2 linked regions of the Blastochloris tepida genome follow. The protein of the gene in region 1 interacts with the protein of each later gene in a pairwise test. Links are inferred from orthologs where the notes say so. Each region holds a gene or a part of one and is shown on either strand. Other genes may lie near its edges.

Region 1 (5,326 bases):
GGCCCGCGCCGCCGATGCTCTGCCCCACCCCGGCGGACCGGACTGGCTCGCCCCCGGCATCGCCGCCGACCTGCCCTTCGCGCGGCCCGACACCGACCTTGCGGCCATCGCCGCGCGCCTGCGCGAGGCGGTCGGCCCGGCCCCGGTCGATATCTGCGTGCAGCCGGCGGCGCACCGCCGGAAGCGGCTGTTCGTCGCCGACATGGATTCGACCATGATCGGCCAGGAGTGCATCGACGAGCTCGCCGACCTCGTCGGCTGCAAGGAACACGTCGCCGCCATCACCGAGCGGGCGATGCGCGGCGAGATCGCCTTCGAGCCGGCGCTGCGCGAACGGGTGGCGCTGCTGCGCGGCCTGCCGGTCGAGATGGTTGCGCGCGTGATCGAGGAGCGCATCACTTTGACGCCCGGCGGACCGGCGCTGGTGGCCACCATGCGCGCGGCCGGCGCCTACACCTGTCTGGTGTCAGGCGGCTTCACCTTGTTCACCGACCGCATCGCCGCGATGATCGGCTTCGACGAGACCCGCGCCAATCATCTCGATGTCGAGGACGGCCGGCTCACCGGCACGGTTGCCGAGCCGATCGTCGGGCGCGAAGCCAAGCTGGCGGCGCTGATCGAGCTGCGCGCGCGGCTGGGCCTCAGTGCGGCCGAGACGCTGGCGGTCGGCGACGGCGCCAACGACCTCGCCATGCTCCAAGAAGCCGGGCTCGGCGTCGCCTTCCACGCCAAGCCGAAGGTCGCAGCCTCTGCCGCGGTGCGGCTCGACCACGCCGATCTCACCGCCCTGCTCTACATCCAGGGCTTCCGGCGCGAGGCGTTCGCGCCGGAAGCCTGATACGGTTGCCGGCCGATCAAGCCGGACAACCGTATCACGCGCCCTCGGCCGCCAGCGGCACCACCGACGTCTCCTTGAGCGACGACAGCGCCAGCTCGGTGTGGGTCTGCTTGACGCCCGGCGTCGCCGCGATGCCGTTCAGCAGCGTCTCAAGCGCCGACAGGCTTTCCGCCCGGATCTTCAGCAGGTAGGACCAGTCGCCGGTGACGTGGTGGCATTCCAGCACCGCGTCATTGCCGCGCACCGCGCCGAGGAACGCCGCTTCGTCGTCGGCCCGGCCGGCGGCGGTGAGAACCTGTGTGAAGGCCAGGATGGGCCGCCCCACCGCCTTGGGGTCGACGGCCGCCGACCAGTGCTGGATCGCGCCGCTGGCGTGAAGCTTCTTCAGCCGCTCGTTGACCGCCGAAATCGACAACCCAACCGCCGCGCCAATCTCCGCATAGGAATCGCGGCCGCTCTTCTGGACATAGGCCAGGATCTTGCGGTCGATCGCATCCATGCTGCCCCCTCCGCGTTTCAACCGGCTCGTGCCAATCCACGCGCCAGTAGACAAATTCAGCGGAGGCGTGCATTCAAGAGCAAAGTGCGGGTGCCGGCCGAAACAAGCAAAAAAAGCGGCCGTGTAACCGAAATCTGCCTGTAAACGCTACGGAACCTGCCCTTGCGCAACCTGTTTTTCGCAAGTGAAATCCTGCCCGACCGTCACCGGACGGCGACGACGACGAAACGCGGTTCCCCTTCGGCATTGGCGACCAGCAGCAGAACGGACTTTCGCCCGTCCTTCTTGACCGCCTCCAGCCGGCGCTGGACATCGGCCAGGGTGCCGACGGGCTGCTGCTCGACTTCGACCAGCACCTGACCGGCCTGGATGCCCTTTTCGGACGCCGAGGAGTCGCGGTCGACCGCGGTGATCACCACGCCCTTGACCGTCTCCTTGATCCGGAAGCGCTTGCGCAGGTCGTCGGTGAGCGGCGCGAGGTCGAGGCCGAGCACCTGGCCGGGCCGGGCCGCTGCCGGCTGCTGCTGCTGGGGTGACGGCTTGGTGGTGGACGCCTGCTTCTCGGCCTCCTCCAGCCGCTCGACCGTCACCTTGGTGGTCTGCTCCTTGCCGTTGCGCAGGAACACGATGTCGACTGCCTTGCCGATGGGGGTGGCGGCCACCACCCGCGGCAGGTCGCGCATCTCCTTCACCTCGTGGCCGTCGAACTTGACGATGACGTCGCCGGACTTGAGGCCGGCCTTTTCCGCCGGCCCGCCATCGGTCAGCCCCGCAACCAGTGCGCCATTGGCCTTGGTGAGGCCGAGGCGCTCGGCGATCTCGTCGCTGACCTGCTGGATGCGCACGCCGATCCAGCCGCGCCGGGTCTCGCCGAAACTGCGCAGCTGATCGATCACCGGAGCGGCGGTGGCGGCCGGCACCGCGAAGCCGATGCCGATCGAGCCGCCCGACGGCGAGATGATCGCCGTATTGATGCCGATCACATCGCCCTTGAGGTTGAACAGCGGCCCGCCCGAATTGCCGCGGTTGATGGCGGCGTCCGTCTGGATGAAGTTGTCGTACGGACCGGAGCTGATGTCGCGGTTGCGGGCCGAGACAATGCCCAGCGTGACCGTGCCGCCGAGGCCGAACGGATTGCCGATGGCGATCACCCATTCGCCGAGCCGCAGCTTGTCGGAGTCGCCGAGCTTCACCGCCTTCAGCGGCTTTTCCGGCTTCACCTTCAGCACCGCGAGATCGATCTTGTTGTCGCGGCCGACCAGCTCCGCCTTGAGGCGGGTGGAATCGTTCAGCGTCACGAAGATCTCGTCGGCGCCCTCGACGACGTGATTGTTGGTGACGATGACGCCGCTGGGATCGACCACAAAGCCGGAGCCGAGCGAGGTCTGCCGGCGCTGGCGGTGCGGATCGAAGCCGTTGCCGCCGCCCTCACCCCCGTGCTTCTTGAAGAACTCCTCGAAGAACTCCTCGAACGGCGAGCCGGGCGGCAGTTGCGGAATCGGGCCCTGCTTGGTTTCGACGCGGGCGGTGGTGGAGATGTAGACCACCGCGTCGATGACCTTGTCGACGACGTCGGCGACGTCGGGAAGCTCGCGGCTCGCCAGCTGCTGCGCCTGGGCGCCCGGCAGCGGCAGCACGACGGCCAGAGCCAGCGCGGCTGCCAGCCCGAGACGCGCGACGGTCAAGGCACGGGCGTGAGAGAGCATGGCTCTGAAGCTCCTTGTTTCGAATCGAACAGACGCTCGCGCGAACGCCGCCGGCACGCAAGCCCTCCGAACGCCGCGGCGCGCCGCCCCGGCGAGCCGAACAGGCCGCCGCGGCGGATCGCAGAGGGCCTCATCCCCGGACGATCCAGATCAGCACGACGCCGACGACCGCCGCCGCGAGTCCCCCGATCCGGAGTACCGAATCGGGGGTCTGCAGGATGCTGACGACCGCCCGCCGCGCCAGGTCCGGAGCGGCGGCATAAAGCAGCCCCTCCATGGCCAGCAGAAGACCGAACGCGACGATGAAGTCCTCCATGGCCTTGGGACGTCCCGCCTCAGGGCTTTCCGGGCTCCGGCTTCCGGCCTCCGGCGGGGTCGCCGAAGTAGCGGAAGAAGGCCGAATCCGGTGCCAGGATCATGCGGGTGTCGCCAGCCTTGAGGCCCGCCTCGTAGGCCTGCATCGACCGGTAGAAGGTGAAGAAATCGGGGTCGCGCCCGAACGCCTCGGCGAAGATGCGGTTGCGTTCGGCATCGCCTTCGCCTCGCACCTGCTCGCCCTTGGCGTTGGCCTCGCCGATCAGCACCGTCACGTCGCGGTCGGCCCGCGCGGTGATGCGCTGCGACTGCTCGCGGCCCTGGGCACGGATCTCGTTGGCCTCGCGCTGACGCTCGGTCTTCATGCGCTCGAACACCGCCTGGCTGTTGGCCTCCGGCAGATCGGCGCGGCGGATGCGCACGTCGACGATCTCGACGCCGAGGTTCTGCGCCTCGGGTGTCACCTGCTGGCGGATGCGCGACATCAGGCCGGCGCGGTCGTCGCGCACCAACTGGGTGAAGGTGGCCTCGCCCAGCACGCGGCGCACCGCCGAGTTGAGGATCACCGACAGGCGCGAATTGGCGCCCTGCACCGTGCCCACCGTCTGGAAGAAGCGCAGCGCGTTCGAGATGCGGTAGCGGGCGAAGGCGTCCACCACCAGCCGCTTCTGGTCCGAGGCGATCACTTCCTGCGGCTGGGCATCGAGGTCCAGCACGCGATTGTCGAAGAAGGTCACGCTGTCGACGAACGGCACCTTGAAGGCAAGGCCGGGCTGCGTGATCACCCGCACCGGTTCGCCGAGCCGTAGCACCAGCGCCTGCTGCGTCTGGTGCACGATGAACGCCGACGAATAGCCGAGGATCACCAACGCCGTCAGCACCACCAGGGCGATGCCGCTGAGAATGCCCCCCTTCATCGCGCACCCCCCTGCGGCTGAGCGGCGCGCCGCTGCAGGGCATCGAGCGGCAGGAAGGGCACGACGCCCTGCGACTGGCCGCCGCGCTGGTCGATGATCACCTTGTCCATGCCGCCGAACACACGCTCCATGGTTTCGAGATAGATGCGCTGGCGCGTCACTTCCGGCGCCTTGCGATACTCGTCGAAGATCTGGGTGAAGCGGCTGGCCGCGCCGCGCGCTTCCGCCACGGTCCGCTCGCGATAGCCCTCGGCCGACTGGATCACGCGGGCCGCCTCGCCGCGCGCCTCCGGCACCACCCGGTTGGCGTAGCTCTGAGCCTCGTTCTGCAGGCGTTCGGCGTCGGCGCGCGCCGCCTGCACGTCACGGAACGCATCGATCACCTGATTGGGGGGGTCAACCTTCTGCAACTGGACTTGGCGGACCAGGACGCCGGCACCGTATTCGTCGAGCGTCTTCTGCATCAACTCCTGCACGCCGGACTCGATCGCCTGACGCGCACCCGTGAGGATCGGCTGGATGTCGCGCCGGCCGACCACCTCGCGCATGGCGCTCTCGGCCACCGCCTTGATGGTGCCTTCCTGGTTCTGGATGTTGAACAGGAAGTCGCCGGCCTTGGCGATCTGCCAGAACACCGTGAAATCGATGTCGACGATGTTCTCGTCGCCGGTCAGCATCAGGCTTTCTTCGGGCACGTCGCGGGTGATGGTGTTGCGACGGGAATCGTCGAACTGCCGCATGCCGATATCGATGCGGTTGACGGTGGTGACCTTCGGGGTCAGAGCCGTCTCGATCGGCCAGGGCCAGTGATAGTTCAGACCGGCGTCGGTGGAGTAGACATACTTGCCGAAGCGCAGCACCACCCCCTGCTCGTCCGGCTCGACCCGATAGAATCCCGTCGCCAACCACAGCAGAACCAGCGCCAGACTGGCCAGCGCCAAGCCGCGCCCGCCAAGCGAGCCGCCCGGGGGCAGCACGCTGCGCAAGCGGTCCTGTCCCTTGCGGATGAGGTCTTCGAGATCGGGGGGCGTGGGTCCGCTGGGTTGGGGGC
Region 2 (5,492 bases), 450 kb from region 1 along the record:
CGGGCAGCGCTGGCGGTGATGGCCGAAAGCTCGCGGGCGCTCGGCCGCCCCCACGCCACCACCGAGATCGTGGCGCGCCTGAGCGGACTGCTGAAGGCCTGAGCGGCAGCGCCCACCCGGGCCGAAAATCCCGAGTCCGCGAATCCCGAGGCCGCGCGTCGGAATATGGTTTCCGGCTGATCCAGCCGGGAAGCCGCCATCCGCTCGCCGAGAATCCCGTTATCGAACAAGCGGTTTTCGGCGGGACCGTTTCCGGTGTCGCGAAGGGATCGGCCGGAAACCGTATAAAACTGCGATTCGTCCGCCCGAGCGCCGGGGCGGGCCTTGCCCTGCAGCCGCGGAGCAACTAGGAACAGGTGTCGGATGGCCTCGTGGCGGAGTGGCTACGCAGCGGACTGCAAATCCGTGTACTCCGGTTCGAATCCGGACGAGGCCTCCAGTCCCTTTCCCCCGCCTGCGTCCCTCACGCGCGACTCCCCTCAGACCGGCTCCGATTCGGCGGTTGCGCGCAGGGATCTTCCATTGGCGAAGACGGCCGCCGGAGTTGACACGGTCGAGCCTCGCCAGTTACACGCAGCGCTCCAAATTCAGCCGGTGGCCCGCGCTTCCGGTCACCGAGGAACGTGTCATGAAAGTCCGTAATTCGTTGAAGTCCCTGCGCGGGCGCCACCGCGACAACCGTCTCGTCCGCCGCAAGGGCCGCGTCTACGTCATCAACAAGACCCAGCGCCGCTTCAAGGCCCGCCAGGGCTGAGACCGGGGCCCGGGTGCTCCCCGCACCCGGCCTCGCGATCTGCGGACCTCCGCCACCGGATTGCTGCCCGCCCGTCGCGGCGGATTTTTCCTGCATCCGGCGGTCTGCGCCATCGGTATTTCGGATGACGGATCAACGCCCGCGCCCGCCGGGGCGCGGCGCGCTGACGCATGCGGATATTCGCGGCTTTGCCGGCGCGAGATCGCTTCGTAGGGTGGCGGCATGATGCTGCCTTCACGCCCCCTTACCGCCGCCCTCCTCGCTTTGGCCTTCGTCCTGCCGGTCGCCGCGCAGAGCCCGCTCAGGCCGCCCGAGCGGCCTCCCGAGCCGCCCCAGGAATTGAAGCGCCCCACCGGCCGGGCCGACCTCGACCGCCTGTTCACGCTGCTGCAGCACGCCCCCGACCGGGACACGGCGAAGCTGGTCGAGGCCCGCATCTGGGGCCAGTGGTTCAGTTCGGGCAGCGACACCGCCGACCTGCTGATGGCGCGGGCGCGCGCCGCCATGGACGACAACGACACCGAGGTCGCGCTGCAACTGCTCGACGCGCTGGTCACCGTGGTGCCGGACTATGTCGAGGCCTGGAACCGCCGGGCCACCGTCAACTACATGCGCAAGGACTATGGCAGCGCGCTGCACGACGTCGCCGAGACGCTGGCGCGCGAGCCGCGCCATTTCGGCGCGCTGGTGGGGCTCGGCCTGATCCTGGAGGATATCGGCCAGGAGAAGCAGGCGCTGGAGGCGTTCCGTCAGGCGCTGGCGATCAACCCCTATCTCGAACGCGTGCCCGACCTCATCAAGCAGCTCGCCCCGAAGGTCGAAGGCCGCGAGATCTGAGCCGCCTGATCCCCTGCAACCGGCGCCAAGGGCCCCTTCCCTCGCGCGCCGTCGCTGCACCGGGAGGACGGCGGCATCGTGCGAGCCCCAACTGATAACAACGGCCCCAGACGCTGACGCGTGAGGCCGTTGACTCTCGCGGATTTTCTTTTGGGAAATCAGAGATTTCGCGAAAATCCGCGACCGGAACCAACGGTCCGCGTTCGCGACCGTTGGTATGACCCCCAACAGCAAAACGGCCGGAGGTGTCCCTCCGGCCGTTTTCGTTGATCGGCAGTGCCTCAAGCCTGCGGCTGCGGCTCCAGCTCGCCCTCGCCGCCCTTCGGGCGCGGCCGGCGCGGGATGGCCGAGGAGCGCGGCTGGGCCGGCTCGATCTCGACGTCGCGCACCGGCGGGTTGCCGTCGAGCAGGTTCTTGATCTCATCGCCGCTCAGCGTCTCGTATTCGAGCAGGCCCCTGGCCAGCGCCTCCAGCGCGTCGCGCCGCTCGTTCAGGATGCGGGTCGCCTCGCTGTGGCCCTCCTCGACCAGCCGCCGGACCTCCTTGTCGATGGTCTGAGCGGTCGCCTCGGAGATGTTCTGCTGGCGCGACACCGACATGCCGAGGAACACCTCGTCCTGGTTCTCGCCATAGGCCACCGTGCCGAGCTGGTCGGAGAAGCCCCAGCGGGTGACCATCATGCGGGCCAGACGCGTCGCCTGCTCGATGTCCGACTGCGCGCCCGAGGTGACCTTGTTCTTGCCGAACACCAGCTCCTCGGCGACCCGGCCGCCCATCATGATGGCGAGGCGCGAGGTCATCTGCTCGTAGCTCATCGACAGCTTGTCGCGCTCGGGCAGCTGCATGACCATGCCCAGCGCCCGGCCGCGCGGAATGATGGTGGCCTTGTGCACCGGATCGGTCGCCGGCACGCTGAGCGCGACGATGGCATGCCCGCCCTCGTGATAGGCGGTGAGGAGCTTCTCCTCCTCGGTCATCACCATCGACTTGCGCTCGGCGCCCATCATCACCTTGTCCTTGGCGTCCTCGAACTCCTGCTGGGTGACCATGCGCTTGTTGCGCCGGGCCGCCATCAGGGCCGCCTCGTTGACGAGGTTCATCAGGTCCGCGCCGGAGAAGCCGGGGGTGCCGCGGGCGATGGTCTTCAGGTTCACGTCCGGCGCCAGCGGCACCTTGCGCACGTGGACCTTCAGGATCTGCTCGCGGCCGACCACGTCCGGGTTCGGCACCACCACCTGCCGGTCGAAGCGGCCGGGACGCAGCAGCGCCGGATCCAGCACGTCGGGCCGGTTGGTGGCGGCGATCAGGATGATGCCTTCATTGGCCTCGAAGCCGTCCATCTCGACGAGCAGCTGGTTCAGCGTCTGCTCGCGCTCGTCATTGCCGCCGCCGAGGCCGGCGCCGCGATGACGGCCGACCGCGTCGATCTCGTCGATGAAGATGATGCACGGCGCGTTCTTCTTGGCCTGCTCGAACATGTCGCGCACCCGCGACGCGCCGACGCCGACGAACATCTCGACGAAGTCCGAGCCCGAGATGGTGAAGAACGGCACATTGGCTTCGCCGGCCACCGCGCGGGCGATGAGGGTCTTGCCGGTGCCCGGAGGGCCGACGAGGAGCACGCCGCGCGGGATGCGGCCGCCGAGCCGCTGGAACTTCTGCGGGTCGCGCAGGAACTCGACGATCTCCTGCAGATCCTGCTTGGCCTCGTCGACGCCCGCCACGTCCTCGAAGGTGACGCGGCCGTGCGCCTCGGTCAGCAGCTTGGCGCGGCTCTTGCCGAAGCCCATCGCCTTGCCGGCGCCGCCCTGCATCTGCCGCGACAGGAAGATCCACACGCCGATCAGCGCCACGAACGGCAGCCAGGAGAACAGAAGCTGGAGGAACCAGGGCGTGTCCTGCTGCGGCCGGGCGGTGATGGTCACGCCCTTGGTGTAGAGCCGCTGCACGAGGCCGGGATCGTCGGGCGCATAGGTCTGGAAGCCGCGACCGTCATTGAAATGACCGGTCACGTTCGAGCCTTCGATCACCACATCGCGAACCCGGTTCTGGTCGATCTCCGCCAGAAGCTGCGAGAACGGGATCTCATTGGCCTGCTGGCGCTGCGCCGGATTCTGGAACAGCGTGAAAAGAGCAAGCAGCAACAGGACGATGATGACCCAGAGCGCGAAATTCCGAAAGTTTCCGTTCATCGGGTTCCCCTGCGGCGCGATCGCGTTCGCCCGCGTCTTGTCCGGACCGGTACCCCGCTCCGCACGATTCTTGGAGACGCCATCGGCAAGGCGTCCCGCGCAATTGAGACCTAATCTAGGGCTCGCTCCCGGCCATCACAAGGGAAGCGCCCCTTCGGCCGAACGCAATTGCCGCAACCTGAGCGTCCCAAACCGAACGTCCCAAACTGAACGTCCGTCTACCCGAACGTTCGTCACCCGGACTCTGGCGCCCCTTCCTTAACGCCAGCCTTCCGGGCGCGCCGCGGCGGCGCGGGTCCGATCGATACGGCTCCCTGCGTCACGCTGATCACCGCGCCGGCCAATGTGCGACGATACGTCTCCCCGCCCGCCGGGGCGTGTTGCCGCGATGTCTGCACGTATTCGTGAAGGGCGTCGTGCAGCCGTTCGAGCTTGGCGAGCTCCACCGGCCCCTCGGTGCCGACGCGGCCGATGGCCCGGCCGAGCAGCCGCAGCGAAATCTCCGCCGGCAGCGCGACAAATTCCGCCACCGGCAGCCGGACAGCGCCGCCCGCCCCCGCCCCGGCCAGCGCCGCTTCGGCCGCGTCGGTGGCGGCCTCCAGCGCCGCCTCGGCCCGCGCCTGCCGGGCGGCGAGCCGGGCCAGCCGCCCGGCGGTGAGGCCCTCGCGCGCCAGCGCCTCCCATGCCGCCCGCAGCCGCGGCCGCGCGAAGCGCGGGTCGGCATTGGAGGGGTCGCCGCTCCAGATGATGCCCCGCGCCGCCAGCGTCGCGATCAGCCGCGCCTTGGCCACGGCGAGGAACGGCCGGTGCAGGCGGATCAGCCCCCGCGGCTCGACCGCCCGCATCGCCGCGAGCCCCGCCGGCCCGGAGCCCGCCGCGAGCCGCAGCAGCACGGTCTCCGCCTGATCGTCCAGCGTGTGGGCGGTGGCGACGTCGCAGGCCCCGAACGCCGCGGCGGCTTCGGCGATGAGGCCGTAGCGGGCCGTGCGCGCCGCCGCCATCACGCCGCTCATAGGCTTGTCGCCGAGCCAGGCCAGCGTGCGGTGGGGCACGCCGAGGCCGGCCGCGAGCCCCGCCACGGCTTCGGCCTCGGCCTCGGCCTCCGGGCGCAGGCGGTGATCGACGGTGACGGCGAGGAGATCGGGGAAGCGGGGTGCCGTGCGGCGCTGCTCGGCAGCGAGCACCAGGAGCGCGGTGGAATCGGGACCGCCGGAAATGGCGAGAATGAGCCGGGGAAGACCGGCGAGCGGGGCGAACAGGCGGGCGGCTTCGGAAGCGTCGAGCGGCGCTGCCTCAGCAGCGGGCACGCTTCTTCTCCTGCTCCAGCCCTTGGCGCACGCTCTGCGGCGCGCCGGGATGCTTGCGGCCCGCCTCGACGAAGGTGGCGCACGCCGCCTCGCGCTCGCCGAGCGCGGCGAGCGACTGGCCGAGCCGCAGAAGCGCGTTCGGCGCCACTTGGGCGTTGGGGAAGTCTGTGGAGATCTTGAGGAACTGCTCGGCCGCGTCGCGGTAGCGCTGGCGCTGATAGAGGCTTTCGCCGAGCCAGTAGGTGGCGTTGGGCGCCAGCTTGTCGCGCGGATAGGTGCGCAGGAAGCTGCGGAAGCCGGCCTCGGCGCCGTCATGGTCCTGCTGCAGCACGGCATTGTAGGCGCGCTGGTAGTCCGCCTGCGGCGAACCGCCGCCCGGCGGCAGCGCCGCCTGCTGGGCGG

Evidence for each region. Proteins that work in one complex are often made in the same cells at the same time.
Region 2: the proteins of hflC (region 1) and ftsH interact in binary tests that used the Escherichia coli proteins (3 or more experiments, as listed by UniProt). The link is inferred for Blastochloris tepida from one-to-one orthologs.

Annotation. Positions count from the first base shown.
Region 1 is NZ_AP018907.1:94,980-100,305, reverse strand. What follows is about bases 2,328-5,326. They hold hflC (protease modulator HflC), read right to left. Parts: upstream 4,276-5,326; coding sequence 3,379-4,275; downstream 2,328-3,378. Other genes in these bases: hflK (FtsH protease activity modulator HflK), read right to left, coding at 4,272-5,326; BLTE_RS00400 (DUF2065 domain-containing protein), read right to left, coding at 3,174-3,359; BLTE_RS00405 (Do family serine endopeptidase), read right to left, coding at 2,328-3,043. Also shown: phosphoserine phosphatase SerB, read left to right, coding at 1-838; BLTE_RS00410 (Lrp/AsnC family transcriptional regulator), read right to left, coding at 873-1,337; more of BLTE_RS00405, read right to left, coding at 1,541-2,327.
Region 2 is NZ_AP018907.1:544,697-550,188, reverse strand. What follows is about bases 1,329-4,232. They hold ftsH (ATP-dependent zinc metalloprotease FtsH), read right to left. Parts: upstream 3,784-4,232; coding sequence 1,873-3,783; downstream 1,329-1,872. Other genes in these bases: tilS (tRNA lysidine(34) synthetase TilS), read right to left, coding at 4,017-4,232; BLTE_RS02475 (tetratricopeptide repeat protein), read left to right, coding at 1,329-1,591. Outside these bases: BLTE_RS02490 (MGDG synthase family glycosyltransferase), read left to right, coding at 1-102; ykgO (type B 50S ribosomal protein L36), read left to right, coding at 629-754; more of BLTE_RS02475, read left to right, coding at 977-1,328; more of tilS, read right to left, coding at 4,233-5,090; tol-pal system protein YbgF, read right to left, coding at 5,077-5,492. UniProt on the Escherichia coli protein: Acts as a processive, ATP-dependent zinc metallopeptidase for both cytoplasmic and membrane proteins. Plays a role in the quality control of integral membrane proteins.